2 linked regions of the Hydrogenovibrio crunogenus genome follow. The protein of the gene in region 2 interacts with the protein of the main gene of each other region in a pairwise test. Links are inferred from orthologs where the notes say so. Each region holds a gene or a part of one and is shown on either strand. Other genes may lie near its edges.

Region 1 (7,437 bases), 400 kb from region 2 along the record:
GCTTTACCTCCTTTTGCTTCAACCACCATGTGGTTAATGACTTGTGTTTTATTCGGTGATAAATAAAAGGTTAAATAAACCGATTTAATTTCATATTGGGGTGATTGGTAATCTTTTAAGAAATGCTCTTGAGGAATATTTTTAGTCATAATCTTTTATTATTGTGTTTTTATCAGACAGGGTTATACATTAAAACGTTGTCTGAAAGGGAAAGGGATTTTTGTCATTTTATAAAAAATCTGCCATTTAAAATGATAGATTCACTAATTAGTGAAGAAAAAAAAAGCCTTTCTGCCCAAAAGCAGAAAGGCTTTTAATAAAACGCTTAATTCAAAAACTTAGTATGAAAATTCAGCTCGGCGGTTCTTAGCCCATGCTGCTTCATTGTGCGCTGGATCAACAGGGTTTTCTTCACCAAAACTGATAACATTAATACGGCTTGGACTAACACCTTCTGCGATTAACGCATTTTTAACGGCATTTGCACGACGCTCACCCAATGCTAGGTTATATTCACGCGTACCACGCTCATCACAATATCCTTTAACGGTAACCATTGCAGAATCATTTAATGCCATATAGTCAGCATTCATTTTAACCACATCATAAAACTGTGATTGAACTTCAGAACGGTCAAATTCAAAGTTGACAACTTTACCTTGAAGTGCAGCATACAAATCTTCTGCTGTTTGACCTGCCGTGTTTGTTGCAGCAGCCATGTCAGAACCAGAACCAGCATTTGAATCTGTTGCTGATGATGTTTCTGTTCCTGCTGAGGTAGATGTTTGCTCAGTCGTTGAACCAGATTCACCTTCTTCAGTTGTTGGGGTTGAGCTACAACCAACTAATGTTAATCCTAAAAAACCAACTAGAAAAAGCTGCTTAAGACCTGATGTAGACATGATTAATCCTCTCACTATTTAATAAAAATTATTATTTGATTTAACTCAATTCTAAAAGAAAACGAATTTGATTTAAAGTTTTATGTAAAAAAACTTATTTATTTATGTTTTTTCTTAAAAGAAACGTGTATTTACATGCACATGAACCATCATTGAGTGTACCTGAAAAACGCGTTAAAGAATAATTATTCTACACTGTCATTGGCAAGTTCTCGCAAGCCATTTTCATTTTTAATAATCACTTCTTTCTTCTTCCACGTCATCAACGCTTCTTTTTGAAACTTTCCTAGAATGCGCGAGACCGTTTCAGGAGTTAAATTTAAAAAATTAGCGACGTCTCGGTGCAGAATATTCAATCGAAACTGACGGTGTTCGTAACCACGGGATTTATATTTTGTCGACATCAGCAAAATAAAGTCTGCCAATCTTTGTTCTGCAGTTTTTTGAGTCAGAATCGTAGAGTGTAATCGGCTACTCATAATTTCACGACTCATCAAGCTGAACATTTGTGAATTCAAATGCGGCACTTCCGAACTCAAGGATGCCAGCTGACCATAAGGCAACGCACAAACGGTCGTGGTATCTAATGCAACAGCATAAAACTCATGAGCGTCATAAGCCATCGCTTCCATACCGACAATATCACCTGGTAAATAAAAACCATGAATAACCTCGGTTTCATCTTCTGAAAAAGAGATTAACTTAACAATACCAGCTCGAATTGCATATAAACATGAAAACTCATCTCCTGCCGAATATAAATATTCACCTTTAGAAATGGAAGGGAGTCGATCAACCAGCTCATCTAATCGATCTAAATCTGTTTCATATAAACCATTGGCAAAACAAATTGTTTGTAAAGCACACTTAGCGCAACTGGCATTAAAACCAGAGTGTTTTTCTGTCATATTATTTCAAAAATCAATTTATCGTAAGTTTAAACTGGATTCATTCTAGCAAAATATATCTTAAATGTATGATGCATAATGAAATAATTAACTCTTAATAAATTCCTAATTGTTCAATAAGTAAATTTAATAAATTTTTTTAAAAAAATTTTAATTTTCTTTATTTTTTTCTACTCAAAATTACCACCAAAAAATCCTGCTTAATTTTTAATCAATTTAAAAAAGACTGACATTTTTAAAGCATTTAGCCCATAAATTATAAAACTCTTCACAAAGTTATCCACAGGTTCTGTGGATTATAAACAAGCACATTTATTAACTCACTTTATTTAAAAAAATGTTATTTATTCTTTTATTATCTTATAGTTATAACTTTTAACTAGAAAGCAACTAAGCATTAAAAACTAATAGAGGTTGTTTCCATGTCAAGTTTTTTTTGAAATTATTCACTTTTTTCACCAAACCCTATCAGAAATCTACCCGGAACGGGTTTTATGTTAAAATTCCTGCACAAATTTTTATGGAGTAAGAAAAAACAATGGCGAAAATTTTAGGCATTGGGAACACGGTTTTAGACATCATTTTAAAAACACCACATTACCCTCGAGAAGATGAAGAGCTACGTGCCAACACACGTCATTTTGAAGTTGGGGGCAATGTCAGCAACAGCTTGTATGTTCTTAGTCAACTCGGTCACGAATCATCGATTATGACAACCATTGGGGGTGACGACTCCGCAAAGCAATTATTAAATGGACTAAAGTCACACCAGATCAATACTGATCACACCCAACGATTCATCCAAGGACAAACACCTACATCCTATATCATCCAAAATGCTGAAACGGGCAGTCGGACCATTACCCACTACCGAGATTTGCCTGAACTCAGTTTTGATTATTTTGCCAAAGTAGAAATCGAAAATTACGATTGGCTCCATTTTGAAGGTCGTAATATTGAAAACTTAACTGGCATGCTGAACATAGCGAAAACATTCTTAACACATCAACCCATTTCTTTGGAAATTGAAAAGGAGCGGGAAGGTATTGAAGCGCTTTTCCCACAAGCGAATGTATTATTTTTCTCCCATCACTATGCACGACAAAAAGGTTTTGACGATGGAAAAGCATTACTGGAAGAGATAAAAATGCTCGCGCCAGAAAGTCACTTGATCTGTACTTGGGGGGCACAAGGTGCTTGGTTCTGCCAGGCGGGTCAGGAAATACAACATCAGCCAATCCATAGCATTCCTCAGACAATAGATACCTTAGGGGCCGGCGATACATTCAATGCCGCTGTGATTGATGCACTCAGTCAGAACAAACCTCTTTCTGAAGCGGTTGAAGCGGGTTCGAAATTGGCCGCCAGAAAGTGCCAACAGCAAGGACTGGATAACCTATTAACCGAAATCAAAGAAAAACAGCCTTTAGCCAACATTAAACAATTGAGCAATGCCAAAACAATGGTGGTGCCATGTGCAGACCTACCCCACTCGGTAATCTTAATTAAACATGACACAGGCATTAAAGCGTATGAAAACAATTGCCCCCATCAAGATGTCCCGCTGAATGAGGCTTATAAGATTGATGTTAATCCTTTTGAAAAAACCATGAAGTGCTCAGTACATGATGCTTTCTTTAACATTGAAGACGGTGTGTGTGTAGAAGGCCCTTGCATGAATGATGAACTGGTCACAGTTCCGATTGAAATTGATGACAGTGGCGATATCTATCTCGCAACTTAATCTAGTCTAGACACAAAAAACGACCAGGCCTGGTCGTTTTTTTATACTATCGTCTCCGTCCTATAAAGAGGCAAAGACATTCAATGAGATTAAGTCAAGGCTGAATTCTTTGACGAAAAACCTCATACAACACAACCCCTGTCGCAACAGACACATTTAAGCTTTCAATAGAACCTGCCATTGGTATGGCAGCCAGATGGTCGCAGGTTTCTCGAGTTAACTTCCTCAACCCAGAGCCTTCTGCTCCCATCACCAAGCCGACAGCCCCTTTAAAATCTAATTGATAAAGCGTGGTATCTGTTTCACCCGCCAATCCAGTCACCCATAAACCGGCTTGCTGTAGCTCTTTAATGGTTCTAACCAAATTAGAAACCACCACTACTTTAACGGTTTCTGCGGCACCACAGGCCACTTTACGAACCGTCGCATTCACACCGACTGAGTTATGCTTTGGAATGACCACAGCGGTCACGCCTGTCGCATCGGCTGTTCTCAAAATAGCGCCTAAATTATGCGGATCTTGAACTTCATCTAAAAACAGAAAAAGTGGATTGGATTCAGCTTCCAGTAACGCTTTTAAATCGTTTTCATTTAAGTCCGCTTCTTTTGCAACCGTAGCGACCACTCCTTGATGAACACCATCAAGTTTATTAAAGAAGGATTTAGGTTCTAACTGATAAGCAATCCCCATGCGCTTAGCTTGATCCATCAAACTTTGCACACGTTTATTGACCGGACCTTTTTGAAAGGTCAAAGAATATATCAAATGGGGCGATTGTTTTAAAAACTTTTCAATCGCATGAATGCCATATAACTGCTGTTGCTTCACTCGGCCGCGCTCGACTTTTTCTTACGGTTACGACCGCCGCCTTTTTTACGGTAATAACGCTTCTTTTTCTTTTTGGGTGCATTGCCATCTTCTTGTGAAGCAGCTTCATCAACTGACTTTGAACCTGATGTATCGTCCTTTTTTACTTCTATTGGTGCTTGCTCGTCAGAAGAGTCGTCGTCGCCCGATAAAAATCGTAAATCAATCTTACGATCATCCAAGTTTACTTGAGCAACCTGGACACGCAACTTATCACCTAAGCGATAGACTTTACCGGTACGCTCACCCTTCAAGCAATGACGCGATGCATCATAATGGAAATAATCTTCCCCTAGTTCTGTAATATGCACCAAACCTTCAACATACAAAGGTTCAAGTTCAACAAACAACCCGAAGTTGGTTGCGGCGGTCACAACCGCATCATATTCTTCACCTAAACGATGAGATAAAAATTCGCACTTCAAGAAGGTGACCGCATCACGAGTGGCTTCATCTGCACGACGTTCTGTACCAGAACAATGCTCACCCAGTGCTTTCATATCTTTTTCAGAATATTTAAACTGACTGACATCCTGTTTCGTCCAGGCAAAACGAATGGCTCGGTGAATCAATAAATCAGGGTAACGGCGAATTGGAGACGTAAAGTGCGCATAATACTCATAATTCAACCCAAAATGACCTAAGTTATCTGGTTGATAAACCGCTTGATTCATACTTCTAAGCAAAACTGTACCAACCAGATGCTCATGCGGTTGACCTTTAACAGCTTCGGTAATCGCTGCATAATCGTTCGCATCCGGATCGTCCCCGCCTTCAAGTGTCAGACCAAAGTCTCCCAAGAAAGTCCTTAGGTTCTTCAGACGTTCTTCCGAAGGTTTTTCATGGACACGATACAACATAGGGATCTTATGCCATTTCAAATAGCGTGCGGTCGCGACATTTGCCATCAACATAAACTCTTCGATCAGCTTGTGCGCTTCATTACGGACAACCGGCACAATCTTTTCAATCTTACGCTGCTCATCAAAGACGATACGGGTTTCTGTCGTTTCGAACTCTAACGCACCACGCTCAGAACGGGCTTGTTTTAAAATCTGATATAAATCATTCAGATCTTCAACGTTTGGCACAATATCTTCAAAGGTTTTGCGATGTTCTGATCCCTTATCCGTCAACATTTCATGCACTTGGTCATAGGTCAGACGTGCTTTTGAGTTCATGACCGCATCATAAAACTGCGTTCTTTCCAGCTTTCCATCGTTATCAATGGACATGTCACAGACCATACACAGGCGATCGACATTTGGGTTAAGCGAACAAAGATCATTAGACAGTTTTTCCGGCAACATTGGCACCACTTTTTGCGGGAAATAAACAGAGTTTCCGCGCTCATAGGCTTCTTTATCGAGCGGCGTGCCTTCCTTAACGTAATGCGAAACATCCGCAATCGCCACCACAAGTCGCCAACCATTTTTACGACGTTTGGCAAAAACAGCATCATCAAAGTCTTTAGAGTCTGCACCATCAATGGTAACTAGTGGCAGACTGCGTAAGTCTTTACGACCTTCTTTATCTTCTTGTGTGACTTCGTCTGGAATGGCATCTAACTGATCTAGTAGCTCTTGCGGCCACTCATTTGGAATATCGTAAGCATGAATTGCAGAATCTATTTCCATACCCGGTGCAAGATAATCTCCCACCACTTCGATAATTTTACCAATTGCACTTGAACGCTTCGTTGGCTGATGAATCACCTCCACCATCACAATTTGTCCTTCCTCAGCGTCAAGAAGACCATCTTGAGGAATAAAGATATCCTGCGCAATTCTATTGTTATTTGGCTGAACCCAACCGAGTCCATCTTCCATATGAAGACGTCCTAAAATGGTTTGGTTTGCATGCTCAATGATCTCTACAATCATCCCCTCTCGGCGACCTTTACGGTCCACCCCTATTACAGAGGCAATAACCTTGTCACCATGGAATACCTTATGCATTTCACGGTCGCCCAAGAAAAGGTCTCCGCCCCCTTCTTCCGGCTGTACAAACCCAAACCCACCTGGGTGGCCAATAACCTTCCCTTTAATCAGATCCATTTTCTGGATTAATCCAAAGGCTCCACGACGGTTACGCAAGATTTGCCCATCTCGAACCATGGCTTTCAAACGACGTGATAATGCTTCAAAACGCTCGTCGTCATCAATATCCAAAATGGTCGCAATCTGTTTAATTCTAAGAGGCTTTTGCTCTTTTTCTAAAAGCTCAATAATGAACTCTCGGCTTGGAATAGGGTTTTCGTATTTATCGGCTTCTCTATCGGCATGCGGGTCGGCTTTCATCTCTTCACCTGTAATCGCATCTTGATTGTTCGAAGGGTTTGATTCAGTCATCGTCTTAACTTGCTCTACAGACGGCTCTAAATTTTCATTCTCATTTTTGTTTGTGTCAGTCACTCGAAATTCAACTACTCTTATCTATAATGAAAAACCACAAAGATCAATATTCCACACTTCGTTTGGTTTTCCAAGGTGGAAAATGTACTGTTCGTTCTTAAAACCTTCAAATACAGTTACAACACCTGATTAAAAAAAACCTAGCCAAGCTAGGCGCGCATATTATATACCAATTATAACAATATGTAAGTATTAAAGATTTTGGCTCGATTAGAGCCTCTAACTTTCAACGATAGAAAACACTTTTACACCCCTTCAGTTTTGGGATAACGTTTCCAGTGCTTCAATTTCATCACGGGTATATAAAGCCTCAGCTAATAGACCTATAGCAGACTCTACCGCTTCTTCTAGTACCGGGTGGTAATAAGGCATTCTCAATAATTCCAGCACTTCAAGCTGCTGCTCAACCGCCCAAGTTAACAGGTGGGTAAAATGCTCTGCGTGCGGCATAATTAACTCACCACCAATCAATTGCTTGGATGCCTTATCAGCATAAAGAGAAATCACGCCTTTATCTTCTCCCATCACAATCGCTCGACCATTGTTTCGTTCAAGCTTAAAATTGATTACCACCGTTTGATCCAAATCCAATGATTCATAG
Region 2 (7,382 bases):
CCGACGAGTTTCCATTAAAAACTATATGCAAGCGGTTTCGACACATCAAAATCAAGCCAAGCTGTTCTTAAATATTTCCGTCAGTTCTTTAATGAATACCGAACATCGCACGGGGCTTACGCTGGATTGTTTGCAGTACTACGGTTTGAATATTCGCCAAGTGGTTATTGAGATTACCGAACTGCAACCGGTTGAAGACAGCGGGTTGTTCTTGAACGCCATCAAGCACTACCGCAAGATGGGGTTTAAGGTGGCAATTGATGATCTGGGATCGGGCTATAATGGGTTGAAGCTATGGTCGGAAGTAAAGCCTGATTTTGTCAAAATTGACAAACACTTCATTGCCAACATTGATAAGCAAGCCGATAAATATCGGTTTATGGAAACGATTCTAACGCTGGCAAAAAGCTTAGGCACCAAAATTATCGCCGAAGGGGTGGAAACCGAAGCCGAGTTGCAAATCTTAGAGAAGCTTGGTGTGGATTTTGTTCAGGGGTTCTTATTGAAAAAACCTTCTCCTTCAACCGCACTGACCTTAGATTACCAGTGGCGTGAATCCATTAAAGACATCGCCAGCCCGAAAGAGACGGTGAAGTTGTTGTGTCGTGAAGCGTTTACGATGCCTCCAGACACCACGGTAGATGCGATTACGGAAGAGTTGTTGCATCGCCCTGGTGTTGAATTTGTGCCGATAGTGGAGCAGGGAGTGGTGCATGGTGTGGTGTGGCGACGAGAATTGATCGAATTATTGGCCAGTAAATTCGGACGTGACTTGCATGGCCGAAAGAACATCTCAAAAGTCATGGATAAAGCGCCGCTTGTTTTTGACTGGAATACGCCTTTAGTCGAGGTTAGTCGTGAGATTACCGAGAACGGCTCTTATGATAAAGGAACCTTTATCATTACTGAAAAAGGACTTTATAAAGGTTATGGTTCCTTTATGGAACTGCTTCGAGTGATTACCGATTTGAAAATTCGAAGTGCACAATATGCCAATCCACTGTCTGGATTGCCAGGGAATGTCCCTATTCAGAATACGATTCAAGAGTATTTGGACAAACAACTGCCCTTTGTTGTGATTTATGTGGATGTGGATAACTTCAAGCCTTATAACGACTACTATAGTTTTGAACAAGGGGATCAAGTGATCAGTGAAGTGGCAAAAGTGCTCCAGGATGCGGTGGGGCAGCAATCCAGTTTTATTGGACATGTTGGTGGAGATGATTTTGTGGTTGTGATTCCTATGTTGGCGTATCAAGAAATTTGTCAGCGTATTTTGACCGGCTTCCAAGGGGCTACGGCCAGTTTTTATACTCGGGAAGACCGTGAGCATGGTGGGATTTATACCGAAGATAGATCCGGTAAAGAGGTTTTCTTCCCAATGATGACGCTTTCTCTTGGCGTTTTGCTGGTTCATCCAGGGGTGTTTGACCATACACAAAAATTATCTTCCTACGCGACTCGCGCTAAGAAAGGAGCGAAGTCAGAAGGGGGGAATACTTATTATGTAGTGGATTCTCGCCAAGTCGGATTATTACGCGCTTAATATCAACCTTCTCCTCAGTGCCGTTCTAGTCTAAAATATATAAAAATTAATAGTAACAAAGACTTGCCGCTTATGCTCTTGAGTGATATTGCTTGCATATCTACAGAAGTCATGTAAAATTAGCGGCTTTTTTCAAAACAGGTACGAAAGTATGTCGACCGCAAAAACAGGAAGTAACATCCCGTTGGTGGGTGTGATTATGGGGTCCAAGTCAGATTGGCCAACCATGGAAAAGGCCGTTGAAATGCTTGAAGAATTCGGCGTGGCACATGAAGTGAAAGTCGTGTCGGCTCACCGTACACCCGACTTGATGTTTGAGTATGCGTCAGAAGCGGAAGCACGTGGGCTGCAAGTCATTATCGCGGGGGCTGGCGGTGCAGCTCATTTACCCGGTATGGTTGCGGCTAAAACCATTGTGCCTGTTTTAGGTGTGCCGGTGCAGTCCCGTGCATTAAGCGGTCAGGACTCTTTGTTATCGATCGTACAAATGCCGGGCGGCATCCCAGTCGGAACGCTTGCAATTGGTGAAGCAGGTGCGAAGAATGCCGGTATTATGGCGGCGCAAATCGTCGGCAACCAAAATGCTGCGGTACGAGAGAAAGTCAGAGCGTTTCGAGAAGCTCAAACTCAGTTCGTTTTAGAAAATCCTGATCCGACCCTCCCTTAAAAGATTAATTTCAATCTCGCAAAACTTTTAACGTAAAATATTCTTTTTAAGAAAATCAGCCGACTTTGTCGGCTGATTCTGTTACAGAGATTTCAGTTTGAGGAATGATATGACCCCAGTGACAAAAAAGATTGGTGTTTTAGGTGCCGGACAACTTGGTCGCATGTTAGCGATTGCCGGCTATCCGTTAGGACAAAAATTCGGGTTTTTAGGCGCCAGTCATGAAGAACCTTCGGCACTGTTGGGGCATATGTATACAGAAAAAGATGAAGCGTCTTCCTTGTCGGAGCTGATTGCCTTTTCCGATGTCATGACGTATGAAAGTGAAAATACATCGGTTGAGTTGGTTCGGAAAATTGCCGAAACCACTCCGGTCTTTCCGGCGGAAAAGTCGCTGTATTATTCTCAACATCGTGGCCGTGAAAAAGGCATGTTTGATAGCTTAAATATTCCTTGTGCTCCTTATCAAGTGGTGGATTCATTAGAAAGCTTGACACAAGCGGTGGATGAAATTGGGTTGCCTGCCGTGTTGAAAACCACCACAGAAGGCTATGACGGTAAAGGTCAGTTTGTCATTAAAGAAACCACTCAAATTGACCAGGCCTGGAAGGAAGTCGGCGGGCGAGAACTTATTTTGGAAGGCTTTGTCGATTTTAGCCGCGAGCTTTCCATTGTCGCGGTTCGTAATGTTGATAATCAGCATGTTTATTATCCGCTGGTGCAGAATGTCCATCATGAAGGGATTTTACGTTACACCATCGCACCGGCCCGTCAGATTTCAGAAGAGGTTCAAACTCAGGCTGAACAATATATGAAAGCTTTGTTGGATGAGTTGGATCATGTCGGCGTGTTAACGCTGGAGCTTTTTGAAACGGTGGATGGACTGGTGGCGAATGAAATGGCACCGCGAGTTCATAATTCAGGGCATTGGACAATCGAAGGCGCATTGACCAGTCAGTTTGAAAATCATATTCGGGCGATTACCGGATTGCCGTTGGGTGACACCTCACCGCGCCAGGAAATTGCCGCCATGGTAAATATTATTGGTGAAACAGGCCCCGTTAAAGACGTTTTGACGATGCCGAAGGCTTTTTTGCATTTGTACGATAAAGCTGAAAGAGCGGGGCGAAAACTCGGGCATATCAACTTGGTGGCGGACAGTGAAGATGAGCTTTATCAGCAAATCAATCAGCTGAGTGCGTTTCTGCCTAAGGTCTAACTCAAGCATTTTTGCTGGCATAGCTTAACAGCTGACTCATTACCAAAGCCAGGTCGGAAGGAATGACTCCGGCTTGGCTTTTTTGATTGGCTAGAGTGTCGCCGCTATGTGCATGTAGAGAAACCCCTAAACATGCAGCGGAATATAAATCCATGCCTTGTGCGATAAAACTGGTGATCGCACCGGTTAAAACATCTCCCATTCCGCCCACTGCCATGCCGGCATTGCCAGCGGTGCACAATTCCATTTGCTTACCATCGTAAACCAAGGTGCCATTGCCTTTTAATACAATGACGCCACCATACTTTTGTTGCAGTCTTTTGACGGCTTCGATTCGGTTGCTTTGAATGGCTTCCGTTGATGTTCCCAGTAATCGGGCTGCCTCTCCCGGGTGGGGCGTAAGCACCCAATCATCATCTTGTTGCGGCGATTTCGCTAACAGGTTTAATGCATCGGCATCTAACACTTTGGGTATGTCTTGATTAAGCGTCTCATGGAAGCGATCAACTGCCCAATCATCTTGATCCAATCCGGGGCCAATGCCAATGACTTTAGCCGAAGCGGCTTGTTGCTCAAAATCTTGTTGGGTGTAAGTCATAAGTTCAGGCTGAGCCTGGGTTAAAGCCGTTAAGTGATCAGTTTGGGTGATGATTTTGACCAGGCCTGCTCCTGTGGTTAAAGCAGCCAAACTGGCTAACTGAATGGCGCCCATCATATGATGGTTTCCGCCGATCAGCAAGAGGGTGCCTCGCGTGCCTTTATGGCTCGATGCAGGCGTTTTAGGCAGTTGGTTTAGCCAATATTTGAGAGAGTGGCTTTCAGCGATAGGAGGATGTCCGCTGTAGTTGCTCTGATTTAGAAATAATGGACTGTAATGAACTTTGCCTGCCGTTTCGGGGCCAAGGTAAGTGTAGAGTCCCGGCTTATGGGTGATAAATGTGCAAGTGTGGCTGGCACGAATCGCCGTGCCTAAGATGTTGCCGGTGTCAGCTTGTAAACCGCTGGGAATATCGAGTGCCAGAATGGGCGTATGCGTTTCGTTCAAGCGTTCAAAAATCTCAGCGTACTTTCCGGTCACTGGCTGATTTAAACCTGTGCCAAACACCGCGTCCACAATCGTGTCGACATTTTCAAGTAAGGCAGAGTCAAACGGTTGCGGCGAGAGGCCAAGTGCCAGGCATTCCTGCAAACAAGTTTGGGCGTCACCTTTAATTCTATCTTGTGATCCCAGTAACGCAATGGAAACATTGCAACCGTCAATCAGTGCATACTGCGCCAGAGCCAATCCATCGCCGCCATTGTTGCCCGTGCCGCAGACGACCAGAACATTTTGTGAATCGGGATAGCATCTTCGAAGGGTCTGGTAGCTAAAATAAGCGGCGCGTTTCATCAAAAGGAGTCCAGGAATGCTTTGCTGATCAATGGCGAAACGTTCAATCGCTTGCGTGCTTTGAGTAGTGTACAGCTGCATCATGACAGTCCTTTTGATATCAGGTTAACGCATTAAACGAACCAAATTAATAACACAATTCCAAAGACAATACGATATACCCCAAATGCATTGAAAGTAAAGGTTTGCAGGAATTTAATAAACACTTTGATGGTCAGCCAAGCGGCAAGGAAAGCCATTAAAAATCCAACCATTAAAGGGGTCCAGCTGGTGTTGTTGAAGTCTTCATAATGCTTGAGCAAATCCAAACCAGAAGCTGCCATTAACACCGGCAAGGCGAGTAAGAATGAAAATTCAGCCGCTGTTTTTCGGTCCAACCCCATCATTACACCGCCGACAATCGATGCGCCAGCACGACTGGTTCCGGGAATTAAGGCAAACACTTGAATGATTCCTATCCAAAAAGCTTGTCTTATTGTTAAGTCTTCTATGTCTTGGGTTCGGTGTTTGCCGTCCACATACAGCTTTTCCATGACGAGGAAAATCAGACCGCCGATAATGAAAAACCAGGCGACGGTTTCAATGGTAAAAAAGGCTTTCACAGTGTCTTGAAAGATAAACCCGATGATTGCAATGGGTAAAAAGGCAATCAGAACGTTGTTCCAAAGCCGAAGATGTTGCAGCGAAAATTTTTCTTTGTAGTGCGAAAAAATGGCCAAGATGGCTGCGACCTGAATAATCACTTCAAAGGCAGTGTTCTGTTTGGTTTGTTCAATTCCCAGCCAATCACTGACAACAATCAAATGACCTGTAGATGAAATGGGTAGGAATTCGGTTAGTCCTTCAATAATGCCTAAAATAGCGGCCTGAAATATTTCCATAAAATAGGGTTCCTTAAAGCTGGTGGCGTAAGTCGCGTAATTTAAATCCGATTAATGACAGGTCAACGTCTTTGGTTAAGGCGATGACTTTGAAGCTCTCCCCCATTTCATCGGGCAAGGTCAATGTTTTGATTTGCTGTGCAATTTTAAGCGATTCGGTAATGTCGGCCGTCGGGTCGCCAGACATTTCCAATAAGCCACTGCCCATTAGAAAATGCGCTTGGGTGGTGTAACCAGCGACCTTAAAGCCTGTGTCAAAGCCCGATTCCGCCACGCTGGTAAAGTCCACATGAGCTGTAATGTCCTGTAACCCCGGGAAAAAGAAAGGGTCGCCATGCGCTCGGTGTTGGTAATGGCAACGTAGCGTTCCCATGTGACGGGACGGTTGATAATATTCTTTTCGGCTGTAACCGTAGTCGATTAAAAGCACCGCGCCTTGGCTTAAAAAATCCGCAATGGATTGCAACCAAGGGTGAATGTTTAAATTGATTTCGGTTTCATACCCGCGCGGTGACGGAGTACCAATGAGGTTTAAAATCGCATTGCTGGCTTTCTGAAGTGTGGCGTCTGTGATTGGGTGGTAATCCCACTCAAATCGTTGTTTGTCTTCATTAAACGTGACATAGCCACGAAGACTCTGATCTTCTTCCAAGCGAAGCCTTTCAACCGGCATGGCATCTAGTACCTCATTGGCCAGCACCACGGCTTGCAGTGAGTCTTTTGGTAATTGATCCAGCCAGACCACTTTGTTAAATAACGTTTCAGGTAATGTTTGAAGGGTTTCTTGTTGCCGAGCTCTTAAATCCGCACTGAGTTCAACAATATAGTATTGTTCAATAGGCTGTTCTAGCGCATCCAGTTCCCGCAAAATGTCTTTTGCCATGGTGCCTTTCCCAGCACCGAATTCAATCACATTGGGGGTGTCCAATGTTTCGAGTACTTGCGCTGCTTGTCGAGCAAGGCAGCGTGAGAAAATAGATGATACTTCCGGGGCGGTAATAAAGTCGCCCTGCTGACCGATCTTTGGCAAGCCGCTGGCGTAATACCCCAGCCCTGGGGTGTAAAGCGCCATTTCCATAAAACGTGGAAACGGCATCATACCGTGGCGTTTGAGCATTTGACGGATCTTTTGTTGTAACGAAAGGCTTTTTTGTTGCGCCTCTTCAGAAGGCGAGGGGAGTTGTTGATTGGGTTTCATGGTGACCAGTCTAGCGTTTAATTGAATTAAAATTTTAAAACATTATATTATAGTATGAAGCAAATAACTGGATGGTATTTGGCAGTCTTTTTGCTTTAACGGTATCATTAAGAAGGCTTACCCGATTTTAAGGCAGGATGACATGAAGTTAGGAATTAAAAAAGTTCATGAGAATGAATGGTTAATCCATATTGGCTATGCGTCGATTAAAATGGATCGTTTTTCGGTTGAGCTATTGAATATTACGCTGGAGCATTTGATTGCGTTAGAGCATGGTGAAACGCATTCCATTCTAAACAGTTATATTGAACTAGGGCGAAAAATTAAAGAGCTGACACCAGCAGGTGTGCAGTTATTGGTACGTTCAATTGATAACCAAGATTTGCTGAAACTAATGCAGGTTGCAAATGATGCCGAGCTGTCAGAGATGGTAGTTGGTAATGTAGGCAGTATTTTGTCTAAACAACTGAGTGCTGACCTT

The links. Proteins that work in one complex are often made in the same cells at the same time.
Region 1: the proteins of GHNINEIG_RS09610 (region 2) and rlmB interact in binary tests that used the Escherichia coli proteins (3 or more experiments, as listed by UniProt). The link is inferred for Hydrogenovibrio crunogenus from one-to-one orthologs.

What each region holds. Positions count from the first base shown.
Region 1 is NZ_CP032096.1:1,616,145-1,623,581, forward strand. The notes cover bases 2,517-5,515. They hold rlmB (23S rRNA (guanosine(2251)-2'-O)-methyltransferase RlmB), read right to left. Parts: upstream 4,384-5,515; coding sequence 3,649-4,383; downstream 2,517-3,648. Other genes in these bases: GHNINEIG_RS07830 (PfkB family carbohydrate kinase), read left to right, coding at 2,517-3,554; rnr (ribonuclease R), read right to left, coding at 4,380-5,515. Also shown: pepN (aminopeptidase N), read right to left, coding at 1-149; peptidoglycan-associated lipoprotein Pal, read right to left, coding at 339-902; GHNINEIG_RS07825 (helix-turn-helix domain-containing protein), read right to left, coding at 1,088-1,810; more of GHNINEIG_RS07830, read left to right, coding at 2,349-2,516; more of rnr, read right to left, coding at 5,516-6,722; GHNINEIG_RS07845 (dihydrolipoyl dehydrogenase), read right to left, coding at 7,092-7,437. UniProt on the Escherichia coli protein: Specifically methylates the ribose of guanosine 2251 in 23S rRNA.
Region 2 is NZ_CP032096.1:2,015,281-2,022,662, reverse strand. What follows is about bases 2,671-5,614. They hold GHNINEIG_RS09610 (NAD(P)H-hydrate dehydratase), read right to left. Parts: upstream 4,907-5,614; coding sequence 3,434-4,906; downstream 2,671-3,433. Other genes in these bases: GHNINEIG_RS09605 (undecaprenyl-diphosphate phosphatase), read right to left, coding at 4,936-5,614; GHNINEIG_RS09615 (5-(carboxyamino)imidazole ribonucleotide synthase), read left to right, coding at 2,671-3,432. In the rest of the region: GHNINEIG_RS09625 (GGDEF domain-containing protein), read left to right, coding at 1-1,546; purE (5-(carboxyamino)imidazole ribonucleotide mutase), read left to right, coding at 1,698-2,213; more of GHNINEIG_RS09615, read left to right, coding at 2,323-2,670; more of GHNINEIG_RS09605, read right to left, coding at 5,615-5,703; GHNINEIG_RS09600 (class I SAM-dependent methyltransferase), read right to left, coding at 5,717-6,901; GHNINEIG_RS09595 (FliG C-terminal domain-containing protein), read left to right, coding at 7,044-7,382. UniProt on the Escherichia coli protein: Bifunctional enzyme that catalyzes the epimerization of the S- and R-forms of NAD(P)HX and the dehydration of the S-form of NAD(P)HX at the expense of ADP, which is converted to AMP.